DNA from 4 places in the Geobacillus sp. FSL K6-3411 genome. Region 4 is predicted to be linked to each of the others. Evidence: predicted binding sites of a transcription regulator. Region 4 holds the regulator's gene; each other region holds the start of a gene.

Region 1 (7,754 bases), 1.6 Mb from region 4:
CCCCTTCTACTTTAGTAATAAGTTTAGAACAAGCCACCTAAAACAACCATATATTTTTTTAGAAAAATAACGACAAAGAAACAAGAAATGACCCACCCTGTTTTCGACAGAATGGGTCGCAAGCAGACACATGCATCATCGCGAACGGAAAAGATCTCCCCTTCTCAGCGTGAGCGTAGACGGGAGAGCGTTCAAGCATGTTTGGCGAAAAACTGAAGTGACCGTTCGATAATCGTTTGCTGATCATAATCTAATGTTGCTACATGGTAGCTGTTGTGAAGACGGACGATCTCTTTCTCTGACGATTGAACGCCTTGAAAAATGATATCGGCATTCCCAGGCGGCACAACATGGTCTTCATCGGAAACGAAAATCAACGCCGGGCACGTAATGCGTCCAAGCTCTTCTTTCACATGCTCCATCAATTGAGCCAGCTGAAGGAGCGATGCAGTTGGCGTTTTCTCGTATGATAATTCTTTCACATCTGGATTTTTCAAATCTGAACCGATCGAGTCAAGATACCTCGGCACCTCGCCCCCACCCGTCATCCCAGCGGCGATGGCCGGAATATCGACAGCGGCGTTAATCGGTACGATGCCGCAAATCTCCGGGTGCTGTTCCGCCAAATAAAGCGTGAGCGTCCCACCCATCGACAGCCCGGTGACAAAAATGGTTTGGCATCGTTGTTTCAGCCATTCATATCCTTCCTCGACCGAGGCAATCCAATCGTGGAACGTCGTTCGTTCCATGTCTTCGTAGTGCGTCCCATGCCCCTTTAAGCGCGGCAAGCAAACGGTATAACCGGCTTGGGCATACGCTTCAGCAAGCGGACGCATGCTGTGTGGCGTGCCCGTGAACCCGTGCGACAACAGCACCCCGACCGGCCCGTTTTCAGCGTAAAACGGCTCTGCGCCGGGAAGTACAGGATATCGTTCTTTCATCGTGTCCTCTCCCTTATCTGTCTTTTTCATCCATATACATTCGCCGCCCCCATCTCCATTTCCTTTTTCAACCTCTCACCAAATGAATAAAATCGATTGCCACCACTCGCGGAACAATCCGTTGGCCACGAAATAAACGAAGCCGGTTAAGGCAGCGTAAACCAACACTTTTTCCATCCCTTTTCCCGTCCGATAAAGCGGCACTTTCCACCGCTTCGAAGAAAACGGCCAAAACAAAGGCACCCCTTGGACAGAAAAAAAGTCTTCAATAATATGAAACAAATAGCCAAGCACGATCCCGGCGGCGAACGGCGACGATGAGTCGCGCCACACGAGGGCAGCAAGCACGCCCCAGACGATGAACGAATGCGTCATGCCACGATGGCCAAATGCTTCTTTGACTTTACTTGCGACGCCAAACGAACGGCGTCCGACATACGACGACGGCTCGTCAATATCAGGAAGAAGGCTGCCGATGACAAGACCAGCCGTATAGGCAGCAGTAAACGGAAGCGCCGTATACGTGGATACCGACGCCCCGAGGCATAATGAAACGATCACATGACTCGAATACCGCAACGAACATCCCCTCAAACTTCCTTGTTTTTCCCATTATACCATAACAAAGAATATTTGTTCGCTTCTTTGACGAATTTGTGACAATGCGACCAAATGTGACAAAATTAACATCGCGTTATTGACATCATGGCTATAGTTAAAAGTACAAAACGCTAATTAAGGAGTGAACAAAATGAAGCGAAGACGATCTCCACTCGCTAACCGTTTCAAATATATTCGTCCGATCGAGCGTCAAGCCGATGGACATAGCGAAGTAACCTACGGCGACCGCGCCTGGGAAGATGCATACCGCCGACGCTGGCAGCACGACAAAGTCGTCCGTTCAACTCATGGCGTCAACTGTACTGGGTCATGCAGTTGGAACATTTACGTCAAAAACGGCATTGTCACGTGGGAAGGACAGCAGCTCGACTATCCGTCGACCGGACCGGATATGCCAGACTTTGAACCACGCGGCTGCCCGCGCGGCGCGAGCTTCTCATGGTATATGTACAGCCCGCTGCGCGTCAAATACCCGTATGTTCGCGGCATCTTGCTTGACATGTGGCGTGAGGCGCTTACCTATTACCCAAACAATCCGCTAAAAGCGTGGAAAAGCATCGTCGAAGACCGGGAAAAAGCAAAGCGCTACAAACAGGCGCGCGGGAAAGGTGGATTCGTGCGCGTCAGCTGGGACGAAGCATTGACGCTTGTCGCTGCTTCCTTATTATATACGGTCGTAAAATACGGCCCAGATCGCAATGTCGGCTTCTCTCCGATCCCAGCGATGTCGATGGTCAGTCATGCCGCTGGGTCACGGTTTATGCAACTGATGGGCGGACCGATGTTAAGCTTCTATGATTGGTACGCCGATTTGCCGCCGGCATCGCCGCAAATTTGGGGCGATCAAACGGACGTGCCGGAATCAAGCGACTGGTACAATGCCGGTTACATCATCACGTGGGGCTCAAATGTCCCGCTCACCCGGACGCCGGACGCTCACTTTTTAGCTGAAGTGCGCTACCGCGGCACGAAAGTTGTGTCCGTCAGCCCTGATTACGCCGAGTCGACGAAATTTGCCGATGATTGGCTGTCGGTGAAACAAGGAACGGACGGCGCTTTGGCTATGGCAATGGGGCACGTCATTTTAAACGAATATTATGTCAAACGGACTATCCCGTACTTTGAACAATATGCAAAAACGTACACCGATTTTCCGTTTATCGTCACTTTAAAACAAGACGGCGGTGCATGGACGGCCGGCCGCTTCTTGTTGGCCAAAGATCTTGGCAAACATACCGAAAATGCTGAATGGAAGCCGGTTATCTACGACGAGAACACCGACTCGTTTGCCGTGCCGAACGGAACGATCGGCACGCGCTGGGAAGACAAAGGAAAATGGAACTTGCGTCTTGTTGATGAGGAAACAGAACAGCCGCTTGAGCCACGCCTGTCGTTTTTAGGGAGCGAAGATGAAGTCATCTCGATTCAGCTTCCATATTTCACCGCTGACGGCGGAAAAACGATCGAACGCGCGGTTCCAGTGAAAAAAGTGCAAACCGTAACGGGAGACGTTTACGTCACGACCGTCTATGACTTGATTTTGGCCAACTATGGCATCGACCGCGGCATCGGCGGCACAGTCGCCCGTTCGTACGATGACGATGTGCCGTTCACCCCGGCATGGCAAGAAGCCATCACCGGCGTCAAGCGCGAACTTGTCGTGAAAATCGCCCGCGAGTTTGCTGACAATGCGATCGACACGAACGGCCGGTCGATGATCATCGTCGGTGCTGGCATTAACCATTGGTTTAACTCGGATACGATTTATCGCGCTGTGCTGAACCTTGTCTTGTTCGTCGGCGCCCAAGGGGTCAACGGCGGCGGTTGGGCCCATTACGTCGGGCAAGAGAAACTGCGCCCAGCGGAAGGATGGCAGACGATCGCCACCGCTCGCGACTGGGTTGGACCGGCAAAATTGCAAAACGGCACGTCGTTCTTCTACTTTGCGACTGACCAATGGCGCTATGAAGAGCGGCCAATCGATGAACTCATCTCGCCGTTGGCTAAAAAAGCGCGCTATTCGCACCCTGGCGATTACAATGTTTTGGCCGCCCGGCTCGGCTGGCTGCCGTCGTACCCGACGTTTAACAAAAATGGCATCGAGCTGTATAACGAAGCAGTAAGCCATGGAGCTCGCACGCCGGAAGAGATCGGCGCCTATGTCGCGAAACAGCTGAAAAATAAAGAATTGCAGTTTGCTATCGAAGATCCGGATCATGAAGCGAACTTCCCGCGCAACTTGATCGTTTGGCGCGCTAACTTAATCTCAAGCTCCGGCAAAGGGCATGAATATTTCTTAAAACATTTGCTTGGCACGACGAACGGCTTGTTAAACGATGACCGCGACAGCCTGCGCCCGGAAGAAATCCGCTGGCGCGATGAAGCGCCGGAAGGCAAGCTCGATCTGCTTGTCAACTTGGACTTCCGCATGGCCGGCACAGCGCTCTACTCCGATGTCGTCCTGCCGGCAGCGACATGGTATGAAAAACATGACTTAAGCAGCACGGATATGCATCCGTTCGTCCATCCGTTCAATCCAGCCGTGCCTCCGCTCTGGGAAGCACGCTCGGACTGGGATATTTTCAAATCACTCGCTAAAGCCGTATCTGATGTCGCCAAACAAGCCGGCTTGAAGCCGATGAAAGAAGTCGTCGCCACCCCGCTTTTGCACGATACGGCGCAAGAACTGGCGCAGCCGTTTGGTGAAGTGAAAGACTGGAGCAAAGGCGAGATCGAACCGATTCCGGGCAAAACAATGCCGAACATTCACGTCATTGAACGCGACTATACCCTTCTTTACGACCAAATGACCGCTTTAGGTCCGAATGTCGCCCGCCAGCCGATCGGTACAAAAGGGATCGCCTGGACGGCGAAAGACGAATACGAACAGCTGAAACGCCGGCTTGGCACTGTCCGACGCGCTTCCATCGCCGATGGTTGCCCGGACATTAGCGAAGCGAAAAAAGCAGCTGAAGCGATTTTGACGCTGTCGTCGACCACAAACGGAAAAATGGCCGTCAAAGCATGGGAAGCGCTCGAGAAAAAGACGAATTTGGAGCTTGCTGACTTGGCGAAAGAACGCGAAGAAGAGTGCTTCACGTTTGAACAAATCACCGCTCAGCCGAAAACGGTCATCACTTCACCGGCCTTTAGCGGTTCGGAAAAAGGCGGACGGCGTTACTCGCCGTTTACGACGAACGTCGAACGGCTCATTCCGTGGCGGACACTGACCGGCAGACAGTCGTTTTACATCGACCATGAACTGATGCACGAGTTCGGTGAAACGATGGCAACGTTCAAGCCAGTCTTGCCGCACCGCCCATTCTCGAACAAACGGCCGACGGAAAACGGAAAAGAGGTCGTCTTAAACTATTTGACACCGCATAACAAATGGTCGATTCACAGCATGTATTTCGATTCGCTGCCAATGTTGACATTGTTCCGCGGCGGACCGACCGTCTGGATGAACAAAGACGACGCAGCCGAAGCCGGCATTACAGACAACGACTGGATCGAATGTTTCAACGAAAACGGCGTTGTCGTCGCCCGCGCCGTCGTCTCGCACCGTCTCCCGCGCGGCATGGCGTTTATGCACCACGCGCAAGACCGCCATATTAACGTGCCGGGCACGAAGCTGACGAACAACCGCGGCGGCACGCACAACAGCCCGACACGCATCCATGTGAAACCGACGCATATGATCGGCGGATACGCGCAGTTAAGCTACGGATTCAACTATTACGGACCGACGGGCAACCAACGCGACTTGTTCGTTGTCATCCGCAAATTAGAGGAGGTTGATTGGCTTGAAGATTAAAGCGCAAGTCGGCATGGTCATGAATTTGGATAAATGTATCGGCTGCCATACGTGCAGCGTCACATGCAAAAACACATGGACAAACCGGCCCGGCGCCGAATATATGTACTTTAACAACGTGGAAACAAAGCCGGGGATCGGCTATCCGAAACAGTGGGAAGATCAAGATAAATATAAAGGCGGCTGGGAATTAAAAGACGGCGAATTGCGGCTTAAATCCGGCCCGAAAGCCATGCGGCTCGTCAATTTGTTCTACAACCCGTACCAGCCGACGATCGACGATTACTACGAACCATGGAACTACGACTACGAAACGTTGACGAACAGCCCGCAAAAGCGGTATCAGCCGGTTGCCCGGCCGAAATCGGCCATCACCGGTGAATGGATGGAAGTATCGTGGGGACCGAACTGGGAAGACGACTTGGCCGGGGCCCATGTCACCGGCTTGCGCGACCCGAACGTTGTCAAAATGGAGCAGGCGATCCAAGCAGAATTCGAAGATGTCTTTATGATGTATTTGCCGCGCATTTGTGAACATTGTCTCAATCCGTCATGCGTATCGAGCTGCCCATCGGGCGCTATGTACAAACGCGACGAGGACGGCATCGTCCTCGTCGACCAAAACGCCTGCCGCGCTTGGCGATATTGCGTCACCAGCTGCCCGTACAAAAAAGTATATTTCAACTGGCAAACGAACAAAGCGGAAAAATGCACGCTCTGTTTCCCGCGCATCGAAGCCGGCTTGCCGACAATTTGCTCGGAAACATGTGTCGGCCGCATCCGTTACATCGGCGTCATGCTGTATGACGCGGATAAAGTGAAGGAAGCGGCGAGCGTCACAGATGAGAAACAGCTGTATCACGCCCAACTTGATATTTTCCTTGACCCAAACGATCCGACTGTCATCGCAGAAGCGAAAAAAGCCGGCATTCCGGACGAATGGATTGCAGCGGCGCAGCGCTCGCCGATTTACAAAATGATCGTTGACTGGAAAATCGCTTTGCCGCTGCACCCGGAATATCGGACACTGCCAATGGTATGGTACATTCCACCGTTAAGCCCGATCATGAATACGATCGAAGGAAAAGGAAGCGGCGCGAACGCCGATGACATCTTCCCAGCCATTGATGAAATGCGCATTCCGATCGAATATTTGGCGAATTTGCTGACGGCCGGCGATACAGCGCACATCCGCACGACATTGAAAAAAATGGCGGCGATGCGTTCGTACATGAGGGCGAAACAGACGAACAAACAGCCGGACATTCGTCTCATCGAGTCACTCGGCTTAAGCCATGAGGACATCGAAGAGATGTACCGCTTGCTCGCGATCGCCAAATACGAAGATCGCTTTGTCATCCCGGCGTCACACCGCGAGGAAGTAGCGGATCTCTACACCGAACAAGGCAGCTGTGGGCTCGCATTTGCCGGCGGTCCGGGCGCTTGCGGCACGCTTTGATGAGGGCGGGCTTCGCCCCCTTCCCCTCAAACAACGAAAATGGAGGATGCATGATGAACAGCGAACAACGGCAAACCATCTTTTTATGTGTGTCCTATTTGTTGTCCTATCCGGACGAACAGTGGGCTGAATCGCTTCCTGACTACTTGGAAGCCATCCGTTCGCTCGAAGATGAAACCGTCCGCACGCCGCTTTTGGCGGTTGCCGAGCAGCTTGCAGCCACTCCGGCTCGAGATCGGATGGAGCAATATGTCGAAACATTTGACTTCGGCAAAAAAACGAATTTGTATCTTACGTATATGACAAATGGTGAACAACGGGAGCGCGGAATCGAACTCGTCGCCTTAAAAGCACGTTACGAGGCGGCCGGATTCACCGTCTCCGAGCACGAACTGCCCGACTACTTGCCGCTTATGCTTGAATTTCTCGCCTATGCGGAGGAACCTCATGCCATCTCCTTGCTCGCCGATTATGCCGACCATATCCGCGAAATCGGCGAGCGGTTGGCAGCCGCGGGCAGCCCGTACGTACAGCTATTTGAAACGCTCAACCTTACCTTTACTCAACTCGGCGTCACGCCGATACCGAAAGGAAGTGCAACGGCATGGCTCGTCAATTTCTCTGGGTAATTGTTCCTTATTTGTCGCTTGTGCTCTTTATTGCTGGCCATATTTGGCGCTACCAACGCGACCAGTTCGGCTGGACATCAAAATCAAGCGAACTGCTCGAAAAACGGCAGTTGCGCCTTGGAAGCCTTCTCTTTCACTGGGGTATCTTGTTCGTTTTCGTCGGTCACGTGATGGGAATTCTCATTCCTGAATCATTTTATACAGCGTTAGGCATCACCGAAGAGATGTACCACGTCATCGCCTTGGCGGGCGGCATCCCAGCCGGCTTGGCCGCGCTCGTCGGTTTA
Region 2 (7,754 bases), 1.5 Mb from region 4:
ACCGGGCCAGGAACGTAATCGATGACTGCCTGACCGCCGCGGTGCACGATCGTCTTAAACCCGAGCAGCGCTTCGGCGTCTAGGTCGACGGAGCAGTTGATGCTATGCATCGGCTGTCCAAACAGTTCGGACAATGTTTCAGCAAGCCGCGTTTTGCCCGACCCGGTTGGGCCTTTTAAGAGCACATTTTTCCCAAGCGCAAGCGCGACTGCCGCATCATGGATGATTGCCTCATCTTCGGCCGTATACCCGCCGGCTCCGATCAACGCCTGATCCGGATCGTGGCGGAACTGCTCTTTTCGCTTTTCCATTTCTTTTGTTACAACTAAGGGCCATGTCCTCATTTGGTGTGCCTTCCTCTCTGTTGCCATATTCCCCTCTCATTCTACTAAATCGCCCGTCAGGACGCAAAACAAAACAAATAAACCATAATTATATTATGTAAATAGGATAAAAAGAAAAAACAAGGGCGCCCCTAGCTATAGTTGTCCTCAATGGCTTTGCGGATGAGCGCCGCACACCGGTCAAGCTCTGCTTTCAGCTGACGTTTATACAGCTTCGCTTTTTCTTGCCCACCCTCGGCAAACCGATAATACACGACTTCCTGGTACTTCATCCCTTCTTTTTTCTGTTTCACTTGCTTTAAAATGCCGTCTTCGATTAAATCGTGAAGCGCCTTGTACACTTCTGAATGGTTCGGACGATAGCCGAGCGGTTTAAACTCTTGGCGCAATACATCGAGCAACTTCAGTCCGTACAGCCGCTCCTGCTCCGTTAACGTGATCAAATACAATTTTAAAAACGCACGTTGTTTTAACAGAAAACCGCTTGGCGTCCGTTTCTCTCCCATCGATTTTTTTCCTCCTTTCCCTGATGTTCCATTCACCTAACCGAGAGCAAAGGGCTGTTTGATTCCGTTTTCTTTTCATTATACCATGCGGGAAAGGAAAAATCCTCTCCCGCCTATGTTCAATAAAAAACGATGGTTTTGTTGCCATGAATGATGACTCGGTCTTCCAAATGCCATCTCAGCGCCCGAGCGAGCACCGTCTTTTCGATCAAGCGGCCGATCCGTTTTAAATCGTCGGGATGATGGCGATGGTCAACACGGGCAACATCTTGTTCAATGATCGGTCCTTCGTCCAAATCATCGGTGACATAATGGGATGTGGCGCCGATCAGCTTGACGCCGCGCTCATAAGCCCGCTCATACGGCCGTGCGCCGATAAACGCCGGCAAGAACGAATGATGAATGTTGATGATTCGCCCTGGAAATTCAGCGACAAATGCAGGCGATAAAATTTGCATGTAGCGGGCGAGCACAATCGTATCGATCCGATAGTCGTGAAGCAGGCGGATTTGTTCAGCCTCCGCGTCCGCTTTCGTTTCTTTCGTCACCGGAATGTGCACATACGGAATCCCGAGCGGCTCGACCACATCGCACAAATCGGGATGATTGCTGATGACAAGGGCGATATCGGCGATCAGTTCCCCCGCTTGCCATTGCCAAAGCAGCTCAAGCAAACAATGTTCAGCCTTTGAGACGAAAATCGCGATCCGTCGAATTTCATTATGCAGTCGAAGCTGCCAAGTCATGCTAAATTCCTCGGCAATGGGGGCAAACGCCGTTTCGATCTCTTCCTTCCGACCCGCGATGTTCGGGCAATCAAACTCCAAGCGGAGGAAAAACGTCCCGCCTTCCGGATCGGTCGAGTATTGGCTTGATTCGACAATATTGGCCCCCTGTTCATAAAGAAACGAAGTCACCGCCGCAACGATGCCGGGGCGGTCCGGGCAGGAAATCAGCAACCGAGCCCGCTGCTCGTAGCCTTGCAAAAACGATTGCCAGCGATGTTGGCGAAATGTAGTCATCCGTTCTCTCTCCCTTTTCTTGCGATGATTTAGTTTCTTGCGATATTTAGTTTCCATCATACAAAAAATTGGCGGACTTGCCAACAGGGAAGCGCGGATGTTCTCTATAACAAAAGGCACCTCCCTATCTGGGAGATGCCTTTTTGATAAGCGGCCATTGATTAGTCTTTTGTTAAATCGCCGGCTGGACCGAAAAATTCGTAATGGATGCGTTCCTCAGGCACGCCCCATTGCTTCAGGGCGCGATAGACCGTTTTCATGAACGGAACAGGGCCACAGAAGTAAAAGTCAGCGTCTTTGGACGGAATGACCGTTTGCATCCATTCCAAATCGATCCGCCCTTCTTTGCTGAAGTGCGGGTGTTTTCGATCTTCATCTGACGGCGACTCGTAACAAATGTGATAAGAAAATACTGGATTTTTAGCTAAGGTCTGCAACTCTTGGTCAAACGCCTGTACGCGGCCATTGAGAGCAGCTTGCAGGAACGTAACCGGGCGGTTAGGCTGCCGAATGGCCAACGTATTTGCCATGCTCAAAAGCGGAGTGATGCCAACGCCGCCGCTAATGAAGACGACCGGCGTTTCTTTTGCCAAATCAAGCGTAAAGTCACCGGCTGGGGCGCTTAATTCAAGCACATCCCCTTCTTGGATATGATCATGCAAGTAATTCGAAACAATGCCGGCCGGTTTGTCAGCCGTCGCTGCTTCCCGTTTGACGCTGATGCGGTAATACCCTTTTCCTGGTGCATCCGATAAGCTGTACTGCCGGATGTGTGTGTACGTTTCGCCTGGTATTGACATTTTTACGCTGACGTATTGGCCTGGCAAATAGTCGCTAATGGCTTCGCCGTCTTCCGGTTTGAGATAAAACGAGGTGATGACGTCGCTTTCTTTCACTTTTTTGGCGACGACAAAGCGACGAAAATCACGCCAGCCGCCGCGTTTGGCCGCTGCTTCATCGTAGAGCTCCTGCTCGACTTGAATGAACACGTCAGCAATGACTTCATACGCTTCCGCCCACGCGGCAATCACTTCGTCAGTGGCGGCATCGCCAAGGACGTCTTTGATCGCCAACAGCAAATGCTTTCCGACGATCGGATATTGTTCCGGTTTGATGCCTAAACTCCGGTGTTTATGGCCGATTTGCCGTACGACCGGCAAGATGGCATCGAGCTGATCGATATAGCGCGCTGCTGCGTAGACTGCTGCAGCCAAAGCACGTGGCTGCCGCCCTTGTTTTTGGTGGGCATGGTTAAACACGTTCAGCAACTCTGGATGATTGGAAAACATGAGCTCATAAAACCGTTTTGTAATCTGTTCTCCATGCTTCTCCAATACCGGCACTGTTGATTTGACAATTTCGATCGTTTTTGGATGTAAAGTTGTGCTCGTAGCCATTGTTCCATCCCCTCACAAAACATGTATTTAAAATACATCTTTTATTCAATCATGAGCGATAATGAAAAGCAATATTTCAAATACATCTTTAACAAATTGTTCACAATTCCCCATATGAAGCGGATGTGATACAATTGGAATCGACCATGTTTAAAAGGTTGTGAACGGATATGCAGTTAACAAGCTATACCGAATACGCTTTGCGTGTCCTCTTGTTTTTAGGGACGCTTGATGAAGGAGAAAAAACCAACATTAAGGAAATTTCCACTGTATTTTCGCTGTCTGAGCATCATTTAAGCAAAATTGTCCATGAGCTCGGCAAGCTTGGCTACATCGAAACGATCCGTGGACGCAACGGTGGAATTCGCTTGGCGAAACGACCTGAGGAAATCATCGTTGGCGCGGTCGTTCGCGAGACAGAAGACAATTTGTCGCTTGTCGAATGCTTCGCTTCCCACGGCAATGAATGCATCCTCACGCCTGCGTGCCGGCTCCGTTTCGTGCTTCGCGAGGCGTTAGAGGCGTTTTTGCGTGTTCTGGATACGTATACGCTTGCCGATTTGCTGGAAAATCGCACATCGCTTCGTGCTTTGCTTAAGGAGCAGCGCGATGGATAAACACTCTCCGGCTGAATGCCGGGGAGTTTTATTTTGCCTGTTGACAGGCACACTATAAGCAAGCATAGCATCGCCGTACGGGATGGAGAAGTGATTGTCATACCCATACGATCGCACGATGGTTGCCTTGCAGACAGTGCTTTTTAGCTTCGCTGAGCGGTCGCAGACGATGTTTTTTATGCGCCGAGATGTTTATCGTTTGTTATCCGATTATTGGCCGACCGCTCCATGCGAAAGTGATTCTTTCCCGCGTCTATACGGAGGCAAAAACAGTCCGCCTGCTGCTTAGCAGGCACAAAAAACAAAGCCAGGTCTCCCATACAGGGGATGTCCATTCCCGCTCCTGGCTATGCCCTGCATCCTAGGTAACAAACCGATGGGTCCGGGTTTAGTGCCAGCAGGAAATGATATGCGTCATCTATACTTTGCGACGAACAATAGAAGCGGTCTTATCCAGATAGCGGTCACGCTTGGCGCTTTAGTGGATGATGAACACGAAAGGAGAAGGGAAAGATGCGAAAACGATGGATGCCGCTTGCTATCATTTGCACGTTATTGCTCAGCTTTTGCGCCAGCTGCGGCGGCCATAACGAGGAGCAGCCGGAAAAACGAAATCAATCATCGAACATGGGCGGTGGGATGAACACATCCGATACCGGCCGATAATCCCCTTTGTTTGCCACATTTCGCATAATATATTAAGATTAGAAAGGTGTGAGAAAATCTGCAAGACTAAGGAGGTAACAATGAAACACCAAGGAAACGCTTTGCCACCATATGTGCATTTGGACAATGGGGAGCTTTGGCTCACCGAAGATGACCGCGACAATTTAAAAATCAGCTATCGCATCAAAGAAGTAATCTTTGCCGAGCCGTCCGATTACCAGCATGTTATGATTTTGGATTCGTACGATTTTGGACGCATGCTTGTTCTTGACGGCGTCGTGCAAACGACTTCGATTGATGGCCATATTTATAACGAAATGATTACACACGTGCCGCTGCAGCTTCATCCAGAGGCAAAACAGGCGCTCATCATCGGCGGTGGCGACTGTGGAGCGGCTCGTGAAGCGGCCAAGTATGACCGTTTAGAGACGATCGAGATGGTCGAAATCGACGAAAAGGTCGTCCATGCATGCAAAGAACATTTACCGGCCGTCTCCGGCAACTTGTCTGATCCGCGCGTGAAGTTTATTTATGATGACGGCGTCGCGTTTGTACAAGGAAAAGAAGGCGTGTACGACGTCATTATGATCGACTCATCCGACCCAGTCGGCCCAGCCGAAGCGCTGTTTTCGTCGGAGTTTTATGCGAACGTGCACCGCGCGTTAAAAGAGGATGGGCTGATGGTGTGCCAAAGCCAGTCGCCGATTTTCCACCTAGATATTTTAAAGCGCACATACCGCAACATTCGTGAATTGTTCCCGCATGTGCTCGTGTATACGGCGGTCGTGCCGACATACCCGGGCGGAATGTGGAGCTTTACGATCGGCTCGAAACGGCCGCTAGATTTCCCGGCACAGACGACGATTCCAAACGATACGAAATACGTCAATGATGCCGTTTTCCGCCAATGTTTCTCCTTGCCGGAATTTTTGCGTTCGGCCCTGGAGGAGTAATGGTGCCAAAAAGAAGGGTGTCTCAAAAAAACAACGAGACACCCTCTTTTTTATATACACGTTAAATGATTTTGCTGTTCTATATAGGTGTTTAGCCGGCTCTTTGAATCCTCCCTTTTTGTGTTACCCGCATCTGATGCCTCCTCTTAGAGAAAGCTCTTTTATTGGTTGCTTGAGCCGCCTAGCGGGTGGTGAGATAGTGCTCGTTTAGCCAGCCATGCGAGCGTCAAGTCATCAGCGGGGGGGTTATGCAGCCCGGCGCGGATGTCGCGGTAATAGCGGCCGAGCGGATTGTCAGCAAACAAGCTTTGCCCGCCGACGATGCGCATCGCCATATCGACGACCTCGAGTGCTGTATTTGTGGCAACTAGCTTCGCGGCCGCCAGCTCCTCTTTCATCTCGGCTCGTTTATCCGGATAGCGATCCCATAAGTCAGCGATCGCGTACAGAAAATGGCGCGCGTGGGCAAGCCGCCATTCCATTTCGGCGATCTTTCGCTGCACTTCTGGCGTTGAAGCGATCGGATGGGACAATGTGTTCGGCTGATACGTCTGCGCGAAGCGGATCGCTTCATTGCGAGCCGCAATGGCGATGCCTAAGTAGCAAGCCGGAACGTGCAACAACCATCCTTGTGCTGGAGCGGTTTCATTCGACTTCCCGAGGATTTCCACAAGCGCATCCTTCTCGACTTCAACACCATCAAGGATGAGGTCGTCGCTACGCGTCGCCCGCATACCGAGCGTGTTCCATGTCGGCTCAATGCGCATGCCCGTAGCGGACATTGGGATGAGAAATTCACCGACTTCGCCGCTGTCTTCGATGGTGGCGGAAATCAATACGTAATCTAACGCCGGGGCCAACGAGGCAAACGATTTGCGCCCGCAGAGCATAAAGCGGCCATTGCGGAGGGCGGCTTTTGTTTCAGGTTTTCCGCCGCGCGCTGGGCTGCCGGTTGCCCGTTCGGAGTGGGCGCTGTTAATGAGCGCATGGCGTTTGACAACTTCTTCGGCCAAGCGGGCGAGCGTCGATTCCGGCCAGCGGCGGAGTAAAAACAGACGCATCAGAATGCTCGCGTGCCATCCGAACGACAAGGCGGTGGCGCCGCTGCCTTGAGCGAGCATTTCTTGCACAAGTACCAATTCATAAAGCGACGCCCCGTGGCCACCGTATTCGGTGGGAACCGTGAGCGAAAGAAATCCGGCTTCTTTTAAGTCAGCAAAATCAGCAAACGGGAACTCCGCCCGTTCGTCATAATCTGCCGCCCGCGCCGCAAAACGCTCAGCGAGGTGCCGAGCTTGTTCATACAGTTCCCGTTCCCGCTCGTTTCGCACGAGCAAATGATACAATTCGTTCATCGCTCTCCCCTTCTTTTGTTGTTAAGATGATTTCATTGTACCGGTTTTGATGAAGGGTGAAAACAAAAACGCTTAAACGCCCATCGATGCCCATGTCATCCTGAATTCGGGGAGATAAAAAATAGCCGTCTTGGTCTTCAGACGACCAGGACAGCAAAGAAAACCAAAACGAAGATTAAAAGAGAAAAAAATACCGAATATATCGATCATCGCCACGGTGAACAAACTCGTTTTTTGCTTCGTCATATTCGTATTCGTCTTGCCAGCGGCAGCCATCACGTGCAATTTGACGAACAGCATGAATAATCGTGTACACTTCTTCGTTTGTCATCGTCGGATGGAGCGATAAACGTACCCATCCTGGTTTGGCGAGGGCGTTGCCGCTTTTGACTTCCTCAAGCAAGGCAGCCGACTGTTCTTTGTCAATGCCAAGCAAGTAATGTCCGTACGGCCCGGCGCATGAGCAGCCGCCGCGCGCCTGAATGCCAAAGCGGTCGTTTAGCAGTTTGACGACAAGATTATAATGAAGTCCTTCGATTACAAACGAAACAATACCAAGCCGATCACTTCGATGCCCTTCTAGCACATGAACGCCGGGGATTTTCTGCAGCGCCGGCAGGAGAAGCGAAACGAGCTCTTTTTCCCGAGCGCGCATCTTCGCAATATTCATCTGTTCTTTCAGTTGAATGGCGAGCGCTGCTTTAATCGTTTGCCAAAACGGCGGTGTGCCCCCGTCTTCCCGTTCTTCAATCGCCTCTACGTACTCATAATGCCCCCATGGATCGGTCCAATACACCGTCCCACCGCCCGGATGATCCGGCGCATGCTGGCGGTAAAGGCGTCCGTCAAACACGAGCACGCCGGCACTCCCCGGCCCGCCAAGAAACTTATGCG
Region 3 (7,754 bases), 550 kb from region 4:
AGCGGCCGCCACCCATTTTTCGACGAGCGTTGTCTTGCCCGTATGTTTATAGCCGACAACTTGCCAGACATTCATTCGCTCGATCCCTCGTCATCATCGAGCAGCCATACGTCCACTTCGTCATCCTTAGCGAACCCTCTCGTCCCGCCTGGCAGCACCATCAAGGCGTTGGCCGCCGCGAGCGAGGTGACGATGTTCGACTTATCCATGCCGACCGGTTTGACGATGAGTCGCCCATCGATCGCTTCGACGCGGCTGCGCACGAAGCGGGTGAACGGATTCGGCTTTGGAAAATCGGCGCCAAGCGTCGCTTTCACTTTCTTCAAATACGGCTTGGTAGAAAACAAGCGCGTCCGCACGACCGGGCGGACAAACAGTTCATAGCCGACATAGCATGCCGATGGGTTGCCAGATAGCCCAAACAGCAGCTTGCCATTCCACTCGGCGACGGTCGTCACGCTTCCCGGGCGCATGGCGATTTTGTTAAACAAAACGTTCGCCTGAAGCCGCTCGTAAATGGCGGGCAAATAGTCGTAATCGCCGACCGAGACGCCCCCGGTCGTAATGAGCATGTCCACTTGGTCGAGCGCCTCGCGCACGGCGTGAAAGCATGCGTCAAGGTCATCGGCCAGCTGGCCAAAATAGATCAGCTCAGCGCCGCTTTTTAGTGCCTGTGCCTCAATCATGTAGGCGTTGCTGTTACGGATTTTCCCTGGAACGAGCGGTTCAGAGACATCAAGCAGCTCGCTGCCGGTCGCAAACAATCCGATCCGCGGTTTTTTCGCCACCTTCACTTCGGCATAGCCGAACGTCGCCAACAGCGCCGCCACTCCCGGATTGATGCGCGTTCCTTTTTTGACAAGCGGCGTCCCTTTTTTTGCGTCCTCCCCTTGAAACGAGATGTTGTCTCCTGGGCGGAACGGGCGCTTAATCGACATATACGTTTTTCCATCCCGTTCATACTGTTTGGTCAGCTCCAACATGACGACCGCATCGCATCCATTCGGAATTTGTGCCCCAGTCATTAGACGCACCGCTTGAAACGGACCGACCGTCTTGGTGGCGACTTGTCCGGCGCCGATTGCCTCAATCACCTCAAACTCTACTGGATGGTTCAGCCCCGCCTCTTGCGAATCAGCGGCGCGAATGGCAAATCCGTCATACGGGGAGCGGTCAAACGGTGGCACGTCATGGTCGGCGCACAAATCTTCCGCCAAATAGCGGCCATACGACTGCCGAAGCGGCACCGTTTCCTCTTCCCCCACCCCGGCATAGCACATCACCCGATTGATCGCTTCCGCTACGGGAATCGGGGTTCGTCTTTCGACCATGTCTCTCTCTCCTTTCGATCATACGGCTGGCGGCAACGATATCATTCTTTTAACGTTGTTGCCATTGTTGCAGCTGTTTTATGCCTTCTGCCAACTTTTCATCAACGACACTCGCATCGGCAATATGTCGCAAAATCATCTCCCGCGTTTCGCTGAACAAAGAGGCCGATTGTTCGAGCTCTTGCATCACTTCATCCGCATAGCGGTATTGTTCTTGAATATAGTTTAGCACGTCCTTGGCCCGATTTTCGACTTGATCGATCAGCTCCATCATCGCCGACCATTTGCGAGCTGTATGGATGCTCATTTGGACAACCGTTTCGATCAGAGACGAAATAGCTTCCGTCTGCTCTAGCGACCGCTCAATTTCCTGCTGCACGGCATCGGTTAACTGATGAATCGTTTCCGTGCTGTCCGCCGTATGCTCAGCCAACTTTCTCACTTCAGCAGCGACGACGGAAAACCCTTTTCCATGCTCCCCGGCACGGGCGGCTTCGATCGAGGCATTTAATGCAATCAAATTTGTCTGTCCAGCGATTTCTTTAATCACTTTCACAATTTGTTCAATCTCTTGCGAACGGCCGCGCAACCGATACATTGCGGCCGACGTCGCCTCCATCTCGCTGCCGAGCTGCCCCATCGCCTTCTCCATTTCCCCTGACATGCGGATGCCTTCTTTTGCTGCCGCGACCATCTGGCCAGCTGTCTCCGCCAATGAGTTTCCTTGTTCGCACAGACGGTCGGAGATCGCGTATGATGACTTGCTGAGCATACTGACATTATCGACTTTTTCTTTCGTTCGGTCAACGAGTCGGCCTAATTCATGATGTTGTCCGTTGACCACCTCATGTTGATGAACGATTTCCTGCAACTCCCCGAGCAAGCCGGCCACCGTCTCGTGAATCGATTCCTTCTGTCTAGTGAGCTGGTCTTTCATCTCGGCGATTTGCTGCTCTAGTTTTGCTTTTTCCTCCTCCCACTGCCGTCCTTTCACCAACGGCCACATACCCGTCTCCCCTTTTTCTGTTTATGGAACTCATTCTTTTGTCAAAATGTTGTATGTTACCTACTGAGCATGTATTCTTTCGATTATGAAGCGGACACTTCCTTCCATAAGCAGTCAGCAAAAGTCCGCTTTTCTTTATTGTACGATAAAGAAGAAGAAGGCTGTTGTGATGTTTATCACACGCATCACTGTCCACTTTTTTTCGTATATGTGAGATCCATCACAACACCTTAGCGGCAAACACGTTATGCTGAAACTGTAACGATTTGATCAATGGAGGGATCCGAAATGGAACAGCGTTTTACCGAACAATCGTTGATTGGTGATATTGTTACGCAATTTCCGAAAGCAGCCGACTTATTTAAAGCACGACGCATTGATTTTTGCTGCGGCGGACAGCGCCCGTTAAAAGAAGCCATTGAAGAGCGCGGACTTGATGGCGAAGCGCTCCTTCGCGAGCTGAACGCCCTTTATGCAGAGGCACAAAACAAGCCGACTGGAAACTGGGGCGAAGCGCCGCTGACCGACTTGGTCGATCATATCGTCAGCACACACCACCGCTATTTGAACGAAGAACTGCCGCAGCTCAGCCCATATGTCACAAAAGTATTGCGCGTACACGGCATGCACCACCCGCACCTTTCTCGCGTGCATAAACTGTTCCATGAGTTAAAAATGGAGCTTGAGCAACACTTGATTAAAGAAGAAACAGGAGCTTTTCCGCTCATTTTACAATTTGCCGACAACCCATCGCCGGAAAACCGAGAGGCGGTCGAGCGGGCCGTTCGCGAACTCGTCAATGAACATGACGCGGCCGGCGATTTGATCAAAGAAATTCGCGAAATCACAAACGACTTCACCCCGCCGGAAGACGCGTGCGGCACATATCGGCTCGTTTACAGCCGACTCGCGGCACTCGAAGAAGATTTGTTTACCCACATCCATTTAGAAAACAACGTCCTCTTCCCGCGCGTGTTGGCAGCGGTGAAGGCGTAAGCAAGCCAAACCATTCCCCCATTTCTAAGGTAAAGGCAGGCGCGTCGAGCGATAAAAAGCAGGGCTGCTTCTTCGATGGAAAGAGCAGCCCCGCTTCTTTGTTACCCCCCAATATACGACATTTCAATTTTCACCCGTTGTTTCGCCGTTTCTTCCGTCCGTTCTTCTGAATAGCGGTCTGTCCGCTGGTTCCAAACCGCGGTGATTAACGACTTCAGTTCCTCTTTCGTTGCCCCAGCGCGCAGTTTGTCTTTCAACGACACGCCTTTCGAGGCAAACAAACACGTATACAGCTTCCCGTCTGCAGAAATGCGCGCTCTTGTGCAGCTTCGACAAAACGTTTCCGTCACTGAGGCGATGAAACCGACTTCCACCTCCGTGCCGACGTAGCGGTAGCGGCTCGCCACCTCGCCGAAATACGCTTTTTCGATCGGTTCGAGCGGATGCATGGCGTTGATTTGCTCATACATCTCTTTTTTCGTCACGACATGGGAGTAATCCCAGCCGTTGGTCGTGCCGACGTCCATAAATTCAATCAAGCGGAGCGGAATGCCTAAGTCTTTAAAATACGACGCCATCGGCACGATTTGCGAGTCGTTCCACCCTTTTTTGACGACCATGTTCACTTTGACGCCGAGTCCCGCCGCCCGGGCGGCTTCAATGCCTTTTAACACAGGAGCGACGCCGACGCCGATGCCGTTCATTTTGCGGAAAATATCATCATCTAACGCATCCAAGCTGACGTTGACGCGCTTCAACCCGGCTTCTTTCAACCGCTGCGCCCATTTCACTAAATGAACACCGTTGGTCGTCAAGCCGATATCGCGCAGGCCGGGAATCGCAGACAGCCGGGCAACAAGCGCGTCCAAATCACGCCTTAAGAGCGGTTCGCCCCCTGTCAGGCGGATTTTTTCGACGCCAAGCTCAACAAAACATTCCGATAGAAGCGCCATTTCCTCGACCGTCAACAGCTCGCCTTCCGCCAAAAAGCGAAAATTCGGCCCGAACACTTCGGCCGGCATGCAATAGATGCAGCGAAAGTTGCATTGGTCGATCACCGATAACCGCAAATCGCGAAGCGGGCGAGACAGGCGATCCATGACGTCCGTCCGGTTGCGCTCGCTCATCGCGCTCCCTCCTTTCTGTTTCGTTCGCCGCACGATGTTGTCAGGCGGCTTTTTTTATTCCCGTAAACGACCAAGTTTCGTCGCAAAGACCAATAAACTAAATGACAATCCAATCGTGACCGCTACCCATGCCCATGCTAACTCCATCCTTCCCGATTCCATGGCCATGTAGACGGCAGTCGGGATCGTTTGCGTTTTTCCCGGAATATTGCCAGCAAACATGAGCGTTGCGCCAAACTCCCCAAGGCTGCGTGCAAACGACAGCACCGCCCCGGATAATAACGCGTGTCTGGCAAGCGGCAGCGAAATATGCCAAAAGACTTGGCGCTCATTCGCCCCATCGATGCGCGCCGCCCCTTCAATGGTTGGATCGACCGCTTCAAGCCCGGTTTTGGCCGCCTGATACATGAGCGGGAATGACACAACCACGGCGGCCATCACCGCCGCGCCGGGCGTAAACAGTATAGTGGTGTGAAACGACGATTCTATCCATTGGCCAATGGGGCTATGTCGGCCAAACAAGACGACGAGCAAAAAACCGACGACCGACGGCGGCAGCACCAACGGCAGCATAAATACCGTCTCCACCACTGTCTTGCCGCGAAACCGACGGCGCGCCATCCATCTCGCTGCCGCTGTCCCTAAGACCGCGACAATCAAGCCGGCGAGAAGCGATACTTTTATCGATAACCAAACTGGTGACCAAAACGCTGTCATGAATCAACCTCTCTTTGCCACATCCCCATCTACTATACGGAAACAAGCAGACAAACGCTGTGACACTACTCACAATGATTGTATCATAGGAGTGGGAAAATCCGGTTTAGAAAAATTTGTGACAACCTGCACAAAAAAAGTGGCAAAGGGTGATTTTTTTCACTCTGTCTCTGCTGTGATTTTTTTTACAATAGAATTAGCCGAACAAATGGAGGTGTCAATCATGGAACGGCAAAGCCGCACAGCGGCGAACCGCGATTTTTCCCTCTTGCGCTCATGGCTGCAATCGTCGAAAAAAGTGATCCCGCTTCGCAAACATTCGTTTTTATTTCAAGAAGGGATGCCCGCCAATGAGCTGTATTTGATTCTGTCCGGCAAGGTGCAAGTAAGCAAAATTTGTCCGGACGGAAAAGAAATGTGTTTCCGCATTTGTGGAAGCGGGGAAATTGTCGGCGAACTGACGCTGTTTACGGACGATCCACGTTATTTATTGACCGCCAAAGTGATTGAACCGGGTGAAGCAGCGGTAATGAATAAAAATGAATTAGAAGAGCAGTTGCTGATCAATCCCACCCTTACCCTTGAATATATGCGCTGGATCAGCAAGCATGCCCGACGGACGCAAACAAAGTTTCGTGACTTGATTATGAACGGCAAAAAGGGGGCGCTCTATTCAACACTTATTCGCTTATGCAACAGTTATGGCGTCCCGCTTGAAGACGGAAGCATCTTCATTGATTTAACGTTAAAAAACCAAGACTTGGCCAACTTTTGCGGCACGACGCGTGAAAGCGTCAATCGGATGCTCAATGCATTAAAGCAAGACGGAATTATTTCGATGAAGCGAGGGAAAATTACTGTTCACGACTTGAACTATTTAAAAACGGAAATCCAATGTGAAGACTGCCCGCCAGACATTTGTTGCATTGAATAAAATGAACAAAACTTAGAGGGCTGTCCTAAAAGAGTTACCCCCCTTTATGGACAGCCCTGCTTTTTCCCTAAATTTTTTTCGCCCGCATCCGGCGATAGACGACGTAATGCCGGTTTAAATATGTCAGCGGGATACTCCACACATGCACGAGACGGGTAAACGGCCAAATGCCAAATAACAGCAAGGCGGAGAGAATATGAATTTGAAATCCAATCGGCGCATCACTGACAAGCTGCGGCAGCGGCCGAAACGTTAAAAGACCGCGAAACCAAGGGCCAATCGTATCTCGATAATCGAACGTTCCCCCGGTCGCTGTATATCCGACCGTATTTGTAAACCCTGTCAAAATGACAATCGTTAGGAGCAGCAATACAACGAGATCGCTTTTGCTGCTATGGCGGAGAAGGCGGCGAACGCTAAACCGGCGCCATAAAAGCAATACTACCCCAATTACAGTCGCAACCCCGGCAGCGCCGCCAAACCAGACCGCCCCAAAATGATACATCTCCTCGGTAATCCCGATTGATTCATAAAACGTCTTCGGCACTAAAATGCCGGCGACATGGCCGAAAAACACAAAGAGAATGCCCCAGTGAAAAAGAACGCTTCCCCAACGCAACCGTCGTTTCTCAAGAAACTCACTTGACTTGGCCGACCAGCCAAATTGATCAGTATTGTAACGGTAAATGTGGCCAGCGACAAATAACGTCAACATGATATACGGATAGATCACCCAAAGAAACTGATCAAGCAGTGTCATGTGGCCTCCTCCGCTCTCATTGGAATATCCACCCCTCTTGTTTCCTCAAAGAAAGCAGCCATGCCGGCAAGGCAGCCGTCCAAAACAAAGAAATACGGGTGGTCGACCTCCTGCAACCTGTCCGCCAGCCCCTTGATGGCTTTCTGGTGGGCGAGAAGGACGTTTTTCGCATCGTTGACTGGGGCGACAGCGGCAAACTCAAGCATGAGCGGCAAATAATCTGGCAGCTCATCCCCTGTCAGTTCCAAACCAGCGCGCCGAAATGCTTCTTTTAGTTTTAACAGCGCTTGGCCGCGCTCTTTTTGATCGCCAAACAAGTAGTACGTGATATACATCGTCGTTCGATCGCTCAAATCAAACGTTCTCACATAGAGCTCACATAGCTCGTCAATCTCTTTTGTTTTCGCGTAGTCAAGAAACTGTAAAAACCGTTTGCGAGCGGTATGGTTGGCGAGCTGAGAAATTTCATAAAACAGCCGGTCGTCTTCGAGCCATTCTCGTTCCGGATATTGCAACAAAATGGAAGCAAGCTTAAATAGTTTCTGATGCTCTTCCATCCTCATCCCCCCAATAAAATTGGTAAAAACTTTCCGCATCATATCCAGAGCAGCCGGAACAAGACTCCATAAACGCATAGCCCGCTGTCCCTTGACTGTAAAACGCATTGCCGGCTTTCTCCCGATGGGAAGATGGAATGACATAGCGGTCGGAATATTTCGCGACAGCCGAAAGCTTATACATTTCCTTGACCGTATGTTCATCCATTCCGACTTTCTCGAGAATACTCCGGTCCGGTTCTTTTCCTAAGTTCACCGCCCGCATATAGCTGCGCATGGCCACCATTTTTTTCAACACCGTGCGGATGACCTCAGTGTCGCCGGCA
Region 4 (7,754 bases):
GAGATCATGAATCATCTACTATCAAATAAGGAGTGATGGGAATAAATGAACCACTTAGTACTGGAAGTGGGAACGGCACTCGTTTTAGTCGCTATTGGATCCATCATTGCCAATAGATTAAACTTCTCCATTATCCCGTTTTTGATCATCATCGGCATGCTGGTTGGGCCCCATGCCCCTACAATTGGGATTATTGACCTCACTTTTATTGAAAGTAATGAAATTATCCAGTTTCTAGGGAGGATCGGGGTACTTTTTTTGCTGTTTTATTTAGGTCTTGAATTTTCTGTCGGCAAGCTGATTAAGTCCGGAAAAAACATTGTGGTTGGTGGCAGCATCTATGTCATAATGAACTTTGTTTTAGGATTGGTTTATGGCAAAACCGTAGGAATGCCATGGATGGAAACCCTTCTGATTGCCGGGCTCCTCAGTGTATCATCAAGTGCCATCGTGGCCAAAGTTCTCGTCGATTTAAGGAGAACGGCCAATCCTGAAACAGAGCTCATTTTAGGGATGATCCTTTTTGATGACATCTTCCTTGCCCTATTTTTGACGACGATGTCAGGGGTTTTGCTAGCTGGATCCACCTCCTTTTTCGGAATCAGCCTATCGGTTTTAACATCTGTTGCTTATATGCTGCTATTTTTTGTCATCGCTCGTAAAGGTGCCCCTCTACTGAACAAATGGTTAAATATCAAATCCGATGAAATATTCATCATCGTTATCTTTGCTATTCTCTTTTTCGTTGCCGGCTTTTCCGAAACGCTTCATGTCGCTGAAGCTATCGGGGCCTTACTACTGGGGCTTGTCTTTTCGGAAACCGAACACCGCGATCGAATCGAACATTTAGTTGTTCCATTCCGCGACTTCTTTGGAGCTATCTTTTTCTTTAGTTTCGGTTTGACTATTGAACCATCCACCTTAATTCATGCGTTTTGGTTATCATTAGGAGCCGTTATCGTCACTCTACTAGCCAATATGGTGGCGGGAATGATCGCCGGAAGAAAGGCTGGATTGTCCTACAAAGCCTCTACAAACATTGGTTTAACGATCACGGCGCGTGGGGAATTTTCTATTGTCGTTGCGAATCTAGGGATTACAGCGGGGTTAAACCCTATCTTAACTCCTTTTACCGCTCTTTACGTTCTCATGCTCGCGATATTGGGACCGCTCTTTGCCAAAGAAAGCAAAACGATCTATAAACTACTCAACAAAGTATTTAAATGGGATAAGAAGCTAGCTAAGGAGAAGGAGAAGCAAAAGGAAAGAGTCGAAGTTGCGGAAAAATAAGTAACGGCTGCAACATCCTTCTTTATCGCTCGTTTACTCCAATCCATCTCTTATCTCCTTCTTCCGAGTGGACGCTCAGTCACCGGATCAAAGGCCATTCGGGAACGTATTCAATTCATGCAACCTATCGGTTAAAAAGGGGAATTCTCTATGCGAATACGATGGGCCCCGGGTCTGATTTTGCTTCTATGGCCTGCCAGCTGTTCGTTCGGCAATATCGAACCACCAAAATGAAGGTTAACCATCAACGGCGAAACGGTCGATCACCGACTTGGAACTTATACGTGGTCAACAGGCCGACGAGCAGTTACTGCTGACGCCGCCCCACCGCAGCTCGTCAAAGAACTCTCTCCCTATACCGCTGCTCCGGGGGCAAAACTTCGCGTTCAATTTGACTATCGCCCATCAACACTCGAAGCTGGCGTATGGAACGGCGACGATGTCGACTGGCAGTTAGTTCCCAATGGAACGATTGAGCTGCCTGAACAGCAAGGCTCGTACATCTATGTCATTCATGCCACTTGGAAAGAGGGGGACGCTATTTACGCGTTCCCTATCACCATTCAATAGAAAGAGAGAATAACTTTTCCCCTCTCCAAAAAGAAAAGGAACACTGGGAATATTCCCAGTGTTCCTTTTTTGACTAGGTGGATTACATCATGCCGCCCATGTCCGGCATACCCGGGTTGGCGCCACCTTTGTTTTCTTCTGGCTTGTCGGCAACGACCGCTTCTGTCGTCAAGACCATAGCAGCGACAGACGCAGCGTTTTGCAATGCCGAACGAGTTACTTTCGTTGGGTCAACGATACCCTCTTCGATCATGTCTACCCATTCACCTGTTGCAGCATTGAAGCCGATGCCTGCTTTTTCGTTTTTCAGGCGCTCAACGATGATCGAGCCTTCCAAACCAGCATTTTGCGCGATTTGACGAACCGGCTCTTCGATGGCGCGCAGAACGATTTTCACACCCGTTGCTTCATCGCCTTCAGCTTCAATCGCAGCCACTTTGCTGTAGACGTTCATCAATGCCGTACCGCCACCAGCAACGATACCTTCTTCTACAGCAGCACGAGTCGAGTTAAGCGCGTCTTCGATGCGCAGTTTGCGTTCTTTCAACTCAGTTTCTGTCGCCGCACCAACTTTGATCACTGCTACGCCGCCAGCCAATTTTGCCAAGCGTTCTTGCAGTTTTTCGCGGTCGAATTCCGAAGTAGTTTCTTCAAGTTGCGCACGAATTTGGTTAATGCGTGCTTTAATGCGCTCAGAATCGCCAGCACCTTCGACGATTGTCGTCGTTTCTTTCGTGACAACAACTTTCGACGCACGGCCAAGCGATGCAACCGTTGTCGATTTCAGTTCACGACCAAGCTCTTCAGAGATGACTTCGCCGCCAGTTAAAATCGCGATATCTTCGAGCATCGCTTTGCGACGGTCACCGAAGCCAGGTGCTTTTACAGCAACAGCGTTGAACGTACCGCGCAGTTTGTTAACAACGAGGGTCGCGAGCGCTTCACCTTCGACGTCCTCAGCAATGATCAAGAGCGGACGGCCTTGTTGAACGACTTGTTCAAGAACCGGCAACAGCTCTTGAATGTTCGATACTTTTTTATCCGTAATTAAGATGTACGGATTTTCAAGAACAGCTTCCATTTTTTCCGTATCCGTAATCATGTACGGCGAAACGTAACCGCGGTCGAATTGCATTCCTTCGACAACGTCGAGTTCTGTCGTGAAACCTTTCGACTCTTCGAGGGTGATGACGCCGTCGTTGCCGACGCGCTCCATCGCTTCAGCGATCAATTGACCGACTTCTTCGTCAGCAGCCGAGATCGCAGCAACTTGGGCGATCGACTCTTTTCCTTTGATCGGTTTCGAGATAGCTTTTAATTCTTCTACAGCAACAGCCACTGCTTTTTCAATCCCGCGACGGATGCCCATCGGATTGGCGCCAGCAGCAACGTTTTTCAACCCTTCACGGATCATTGCTTGCGCTAATACAGTAGCCGTTGTCGTTCCGTCCCCAGCGATGTCGTTTGTTTTGCTAGCGACTTCAGCGACCAATTTCGCACCCATGTTTTCAAACGGGTCTTCAAGCTCGATTTCTTTCGCAATCGTTACCCCGTCGTTCGTGATGAGCGGAGAACCGAATTTTTTCTCCAATACGACGTTGCGGCCTTTCGGACCTAATGTGACTTTTACTGCGTCTGCGAGTTTGTCCACCCCGCGCAACATCGCACGGCGCGCTTCTTCGCTGAACTTAATTTCTTTTGCCATTACCCCGTTACCTCCTTATAAATTAGTGAAACCGCATACTAGAAAGATTAAGTATGAAATAGTAAGTATGTTTTTGGAATATCTATGTCATAAACGCATATATTAGCCGATGACAGCTAAAATGTCGCTTTCACGCAAAATTAAGTATTCTTTGCCGTCGTATTTAACTTCCGTGCCGGCGTATTTCGAGAAAATGATACGGTCGCCGACTTCAACTTCCGGCGCAACGCGTTGACCGTTATCAAGCACACGGCCTGTGCCAACAGCTACAACGCGGCCTTCTTGCGGTTTTTCTTTGGCCGTATCCGGCAACACGATACCGCTAGCCGTTTTTTCTTCTGTTTCCACGACTTCAATGACAATGCGATCGCCTAATGGCTTCAACACGGGAAACGACCTCCTTAACGATAGTTTTCGCCGTTCTTATTAGCACTCGTTACTATCGAGTGCTAACACACTTATAATATTAATGAACTTCTCTCAGTTTTGCAAGTAGGAAATACAAAAAAATAACTGTTTTTCCGAGAAAAAAGAATACATGAGTTGAACAGCTGTTAACCCTAGGATCCGCCGGCATGAAACCCGTTTTCATTATTGCACATTTCCAAAACCGATAAACAGCACTCGACATTTTTTATGTTGACTGCATCAACTTCCATTGACGCGCTTTTCTTATCATTTCACCAAACATGTGTTACAATACGGATATATTTGAATAAAGGGGTAAGAGGATTTGAAACGCCATTACTGGTATGTCATCATCACATACATCGCCATGCAGCTATCCTCCTTTATCGGTGTGCCGCTTCTGCATGCTCTCGGCATCGGCCAAAGCGCAAAAAGCCCTATCGAAGCCGCCAAGATTGCTTCCGGGTATTGGGCGGTCATCAGCTTTCTAGCGGCTTTAATCATCATTTTATGGCTGCTTCGCGGCGTCCGCGATGAACGAGGGATGCGACAGCTTCCCCTCGCTTCGTCATCGATGTGGGCAATCTCTGGCGTCTTTTTGGCACTTATCGCCCAAAGCATCGCCGCCAATATTGAATGGCGGTTGCTCGGCATTGAACCGGGTTCGGAAAACACAAGGCAAATCATTGATATCATCCGCTTGACGCCGCTATTAGTCATCGTTGCTTCTATTATCGGCCCGATTTTGGAAGAGATTGTTTTTCGCAAAATCATTTTTGGCTCTCTTTATGAAAAATATCACTTTTGGCCGGCCGCGCTCGTGAGCTCGCTTCTTTTTGCCATTGCCCATATGGAACCGGAACATTTGCTGTTGTATACGGCAATGGGACTGACGTTCGCCTTTTTATATGCGAAAACCGGCCGCATTTTAGTGCCGATTTTCGCCCATGTGACGATGAATACGTTTGTGATCGTAGTTCAAATCTTGTTGGCTGATGAGTTAGAAAAAATGATGCGCCAAGCTGGACTGCCGCTAGCGCTTTGGAGGTTGTGGCTATGACGAGCCGGCCGCGGCTGTTTTCACTGCCGTATTTCATCCTAGGTGTATTGTTTACGTATTTGGCGATCAAAAGCGCTCATGAAACGGTTTGGAACGTTTCGACTATCGCCTTGGCGGCGTTTGCCGCCTTTGATTTTGGCACCGCCTTCCGCCTGTTTTTCGCCCCAAAACGTTGAAACCCTCCCATTGGGGGAGGGTTTTTTCTGTATAACCACTCTCTTTTTGCTGTGCACGATCTTACTCACTGCTTTCTTGTTCCGCCGCCAACTGCGCCTTTCGGTAGCCAATTTTGGCGATCCAGATGCTTCCTTCGTATAAAAGCGTGAGCGGAATCATGACGATTACCTGCGACAACACATCAGGCGGTGTAATGGCTGCCGCCAAAATCAGCAATGCCAAATACGCGTATTTGCGGATGCGTACAAGCAACTGCGGCGTAATGAGCCCTAAGCGGGTGAAAAACAGGACGACGATCGGCAGCTGAAACACGATACCAAACGGCAGCACGAGATGGAGCAAAAACTGAAAATATTCGTTAATGCCAATCATTTGTTGGATGTCCAGTCGATCAGCAAGCTCATTCATAAACCGGACGACAAACGGAAACAAGACAAAATAAGCAAAACCGACGCCAACTAAAAAAAGAAAAATCGATGCCGGAATATAGCTGAGTGTCACCTTCCGCTCTTTTTCATACAATCCTGGGCTGACAAACGCCCAAATTTGGTACAGCAACACCGGGGCGGACAGCACAGCAGCGATCACGAAGGCAAACTGAAAATATACCTTAATCGGATCAGTGAGACGGAAGGCGTTCATCGTCAACTGCTTCGCCTCAGCCGTTTGCTGCAAATAGACAATGACATCATCAGCAAAAAAGAAACTGGCAACGAGCGCCGTGACAAAAAAGAGGAGTACAATGATCAGCCGCTTCCGCAGTTCACCAAGATGTTCATACACCGACATTTCTTTGTTGTTCATCGTTTCCCCATCCTGCCTTGTCATCGGTCAGTTTTGTTTTCCTCGTCATCAGTCAGCCCTTTCGTCGCGTCTTTAAACTCGCGCAACGACTGGCCGACCGACCGTCCTAGCTCCGGCAATTTTTTCGTGCCAAACAGCAACAAAATCACAAGGACAATCAAAATGTATTTCACGCTTTATTCTCTCCTTTATGATGGCAATGGATAGTTTCTCAGAAAGTAGACGAGCGACTGCAATTCAATGGCTAAATCGATATGATGAACGCGAATATGTTTCGGCACATTCAGCCGTGCCGGAGTGAAGTTTAAAATGCCTTTAATCCCTTGGGTGACAAGGCGGTCAGTCAGCGCTTGAGCCGCGACGGCTGGCACAGTTAAAATGGCGACCGGAATGTTTCCGCAAAGCCGCTCCTCAAGTTCATCGAGATGGTAAACCGGCACGCCGCCGACGGTCGTCCCCACTTTCTGTTCATCAACATCAAACGCCATCACGATTTTTGTATTGTTGTTTTTGGAAAAATTGTAGTTTAAAAAGGCCGTACCTAAATTTCCGACACCGAACAAGGCGACTTCCGTCACTTCATCCTCTTCAAGCGTCCGACGGAAAAATGACAACAAATAATTGACATTATACCCATACCCTTTTTTGCCGAGCGCGCCAAAATACGAGAAATCGCGGCGGATGGTCGCCGGATCGACTTTGACCGCCTCGCTTAATTCGGCGGAGGACACACGCTGTTTTCCTGACGCATGCAAATTCTTCAAAAACCGGTAGTACAGCGGCAGCCGCTTCGCGGTTGCTTGCGGAATTTTCGGTTGTTCGTTACTCATCATTTCATCCCCCAGCTAATCGGTTTTCCGTCGATAATGGCCGGACTTTCCGCCCGTTTTCTCGACCAAATACGTCGGACCGATGATCATCCCTTTATCAAGTGCTTTACACATATCATACACCGTCAACGCACATACCGAGGCGGCCGTCAGCGCTTCCATTTCCACCCCTGTGCTCCCTTTCGTTTTCACTGTTGCGGTGATGACGAGTTTATATGCATCCGCTTCGTTTTCCCATGAAAATGCGATATCGACACCTTTTAACATGAGCGGATGGCACATCGGAATGAGATCGGCTGTTTTTTTCGCTGCCATCACCCCGGCCACTTGGGCCACTGCCAACACGTCACCTTTCTCGATGGCGTTGTTTGTCATTTTTTCATAAATCTCTTCGCTGACGGTGACGCTCGTTTTTGCCACTGCGACCCGCACCGTATCTTCCTTGTTCGTAATATCGACCATTTTCGCGCGGCCTTGCTCATTGAAATGAGTAAACGACGACAAAACAATCTCCTCCAATTATACACTATACACGATTTTTGTTTATCTGTCTTTGACCGTTTTGGCGACATACGTTAAACTATTCCGAGAGGTGAAACGACATGATCATTTTGCAAGTGCACCAGCTCACGAAATATTTTGGCGCTGACCTTATTTTATCGAATATAAAACTAGAAGTACAATCCCGTGACCGAATCGCCCTCGTCGGCCGCAACGGCGCAGGAAAATCGACATTGTTAAAAATCATCGCCGGAGAACTTTCTTATGACAGCGGCGAAATCATCAAGCCTAGTCATATTAAGATTGGCTATTTGGCACAAAATAGCGGGCTTGACTCGTCGCGCTCTATTTGGGACGAGATGCTCGAAGTGTTCGCGCCACTTCTAGCCATCGAAAAGCAGCTAGCAGC

Evidence for each region. The regulator Rex, encoded in region 4, represses fermentation and respiration genes when NADH is low (regulators of the CRP and FNR family bind a similar motif). The targets are predictions, from matches to a motif close to TTGTGAAATATTTCACAA.
Region 1: the regulator Rex is predicted to act here: its motif matches at 1,614-1,631, upstream of NSQ22_RS09695 (nitrate reductase subunit alpha).
Region 2: the regulator Rex is predicted to act here: its motif matches at 3,358-3,375, upstream of nsrR (nitric oxide-sensing transcriptional repressor NsrR).
Region 3: the regulator Rex is predicted to act here: its motif matches at 2,546-2,563, upstream of ric (iron-sulfur cluster repair di-iron protein).

The regions. Positions count from the first base shown of each region.
Region 1 covers NZ_CP150187.1:1,894,511-1,902,264, forward strand. The annotation lists gene NSQ22_RS09685 (alpha/beta fold hydrolase) at 192-941, opposite strand; gene NSQ22_RS09690 (metal-dependent hydrolase) at 1,017-1,520, opposite strand; gene NSQ22_RS09695 (nitrate reductase subunit alpha) at 1,693-5,379, shown strand; gene narH (nitrate reductase subunit beta) at 5,369-6,838, shown strand; gene narJ (nitrate reductase molybdenum cofactor assembly chaperone) at 6,892-7,467, shown strand; gene narI (respiratory nitrate reductase subunit gamma) at 7,443-7,754, shown strand, end outside.
Region 2 covers NZ_CP150187.1:1,807,265-1,815,018, forward strand. The annotation lists gene NSQ22_RS09210 (MoxR family ATPase) at 1-344, opposite strand, end outside; gene NSQ22_RS09215 (helix-turn-helix transcriptional regulator) at 476-850, opposite strand; gene purU (formyltetrahydrofolate deformylase) at 970-1,872, opposite strand; gene hmpA (NO-inducible flavohemoprotein) at 2,034-3,269, opposite strand; gene nsrR (nitric oxide-sensing transcriptional repressor NsrR) at 3,440-3,886, shown strand; gene NSQ22_RS09235 (hypothetical protein) at 3,981-4,175, shown strand; gene NSQ22_RS09240 (hypothetical protein) at 4,400-4,552, shown strand; gene speE (polyamine aminopropyltransferase) at 4,633-5,505, shown strand; gene NSQ22_RS09250 (acyl-CoA dehydrogenase family protein) at 5,667-6,860, opposite strand; gene NSQ22_RS09255 (aminotransferase class V-fold PLP-dependent enzyme) at 7,036-7,754, opposite strand, start outside.
Region 3 covers NZ_CP150187.1:813,056-820,809, reverse strand. The annotation lists gene mobB (molybdopterin-guanine dinucleotide biosynthesis protein B) at 1-75, opposite strand, end outside; gene glp (gephyrin-like molybdotransferase Glp) at 72-1,331, opposite strand; gene NSQ22_RS04145 (methyl-accepting chemotaxis protein) at 1,381-2,337, opposite strand; gene ric (iron-sulfur cluster repair di-iron protein) at 2,626-3,333, shown strand; gene moaA (GTP 3',8-cyclase MoaA) at 3,435-4,460, opposite strand; gene modB (molybdate ABC transporter permease subunit) at 4,515-5,177, opposite strand; gene NSQ22_RS04125 (Crp/Fnr family transcriptional regulator) at 5,401-6,111, shown strand; gene narI (respiratory nitrate reductase subunit gamma) at 6,179-6,871, opposite strand; gene narJ (nitrate reductase molybdenum cofactor assembly chaperone) at 6,868-7,428, opposite strand; gene narH (nitrate reductase subunit beta) at 7,403-7,754, opposite strand, start outside.
Region 4 covers NZ_CP150187.1:267,077-274,830, reverse strand. The annotation lists gene NSQ22_RS01495 (cation:proton antiporter regulatory subunit) at 1-36, shown strand, start outside; gene NSQ22_RS01490 (cation:proton antiporter) at 46-1,290, shown strand; gene groL (chaperonin GroEL) at 1,943-3,565, opposite strand; gene groES (co-chaperone GroES) at 3,668-3,952, opposite strand; gene NSQ22_RS01475 (type II CAAX endopeptidase family protein) at 4,299-5,033, shown strand; gene NSQ22_RS01470 (DUF4305 domain-containing protein) at 5,030-5,209, shown strand; gene tatC (twin-arginine translocase subunit TatC) at 5,271-6,014, opposite strand; gene tatA (twin-arginine translocase TatA/TatE family subunit) at 6,035-6,187, opposite strand; gene NSQ22_RS01455 (redox-sensing transcriptional repressor Rex) at 6,203-6,844, opposite strand; gene moaC (cyclic pyranopterin monophosphate synthase MoaC) at 6,860-7,348, opposite strand; gene NSQ22_RS01445 (ABC-F family ATP-binding cassette domain-containing protein) at 7,447-7,754, shown strand, end outside.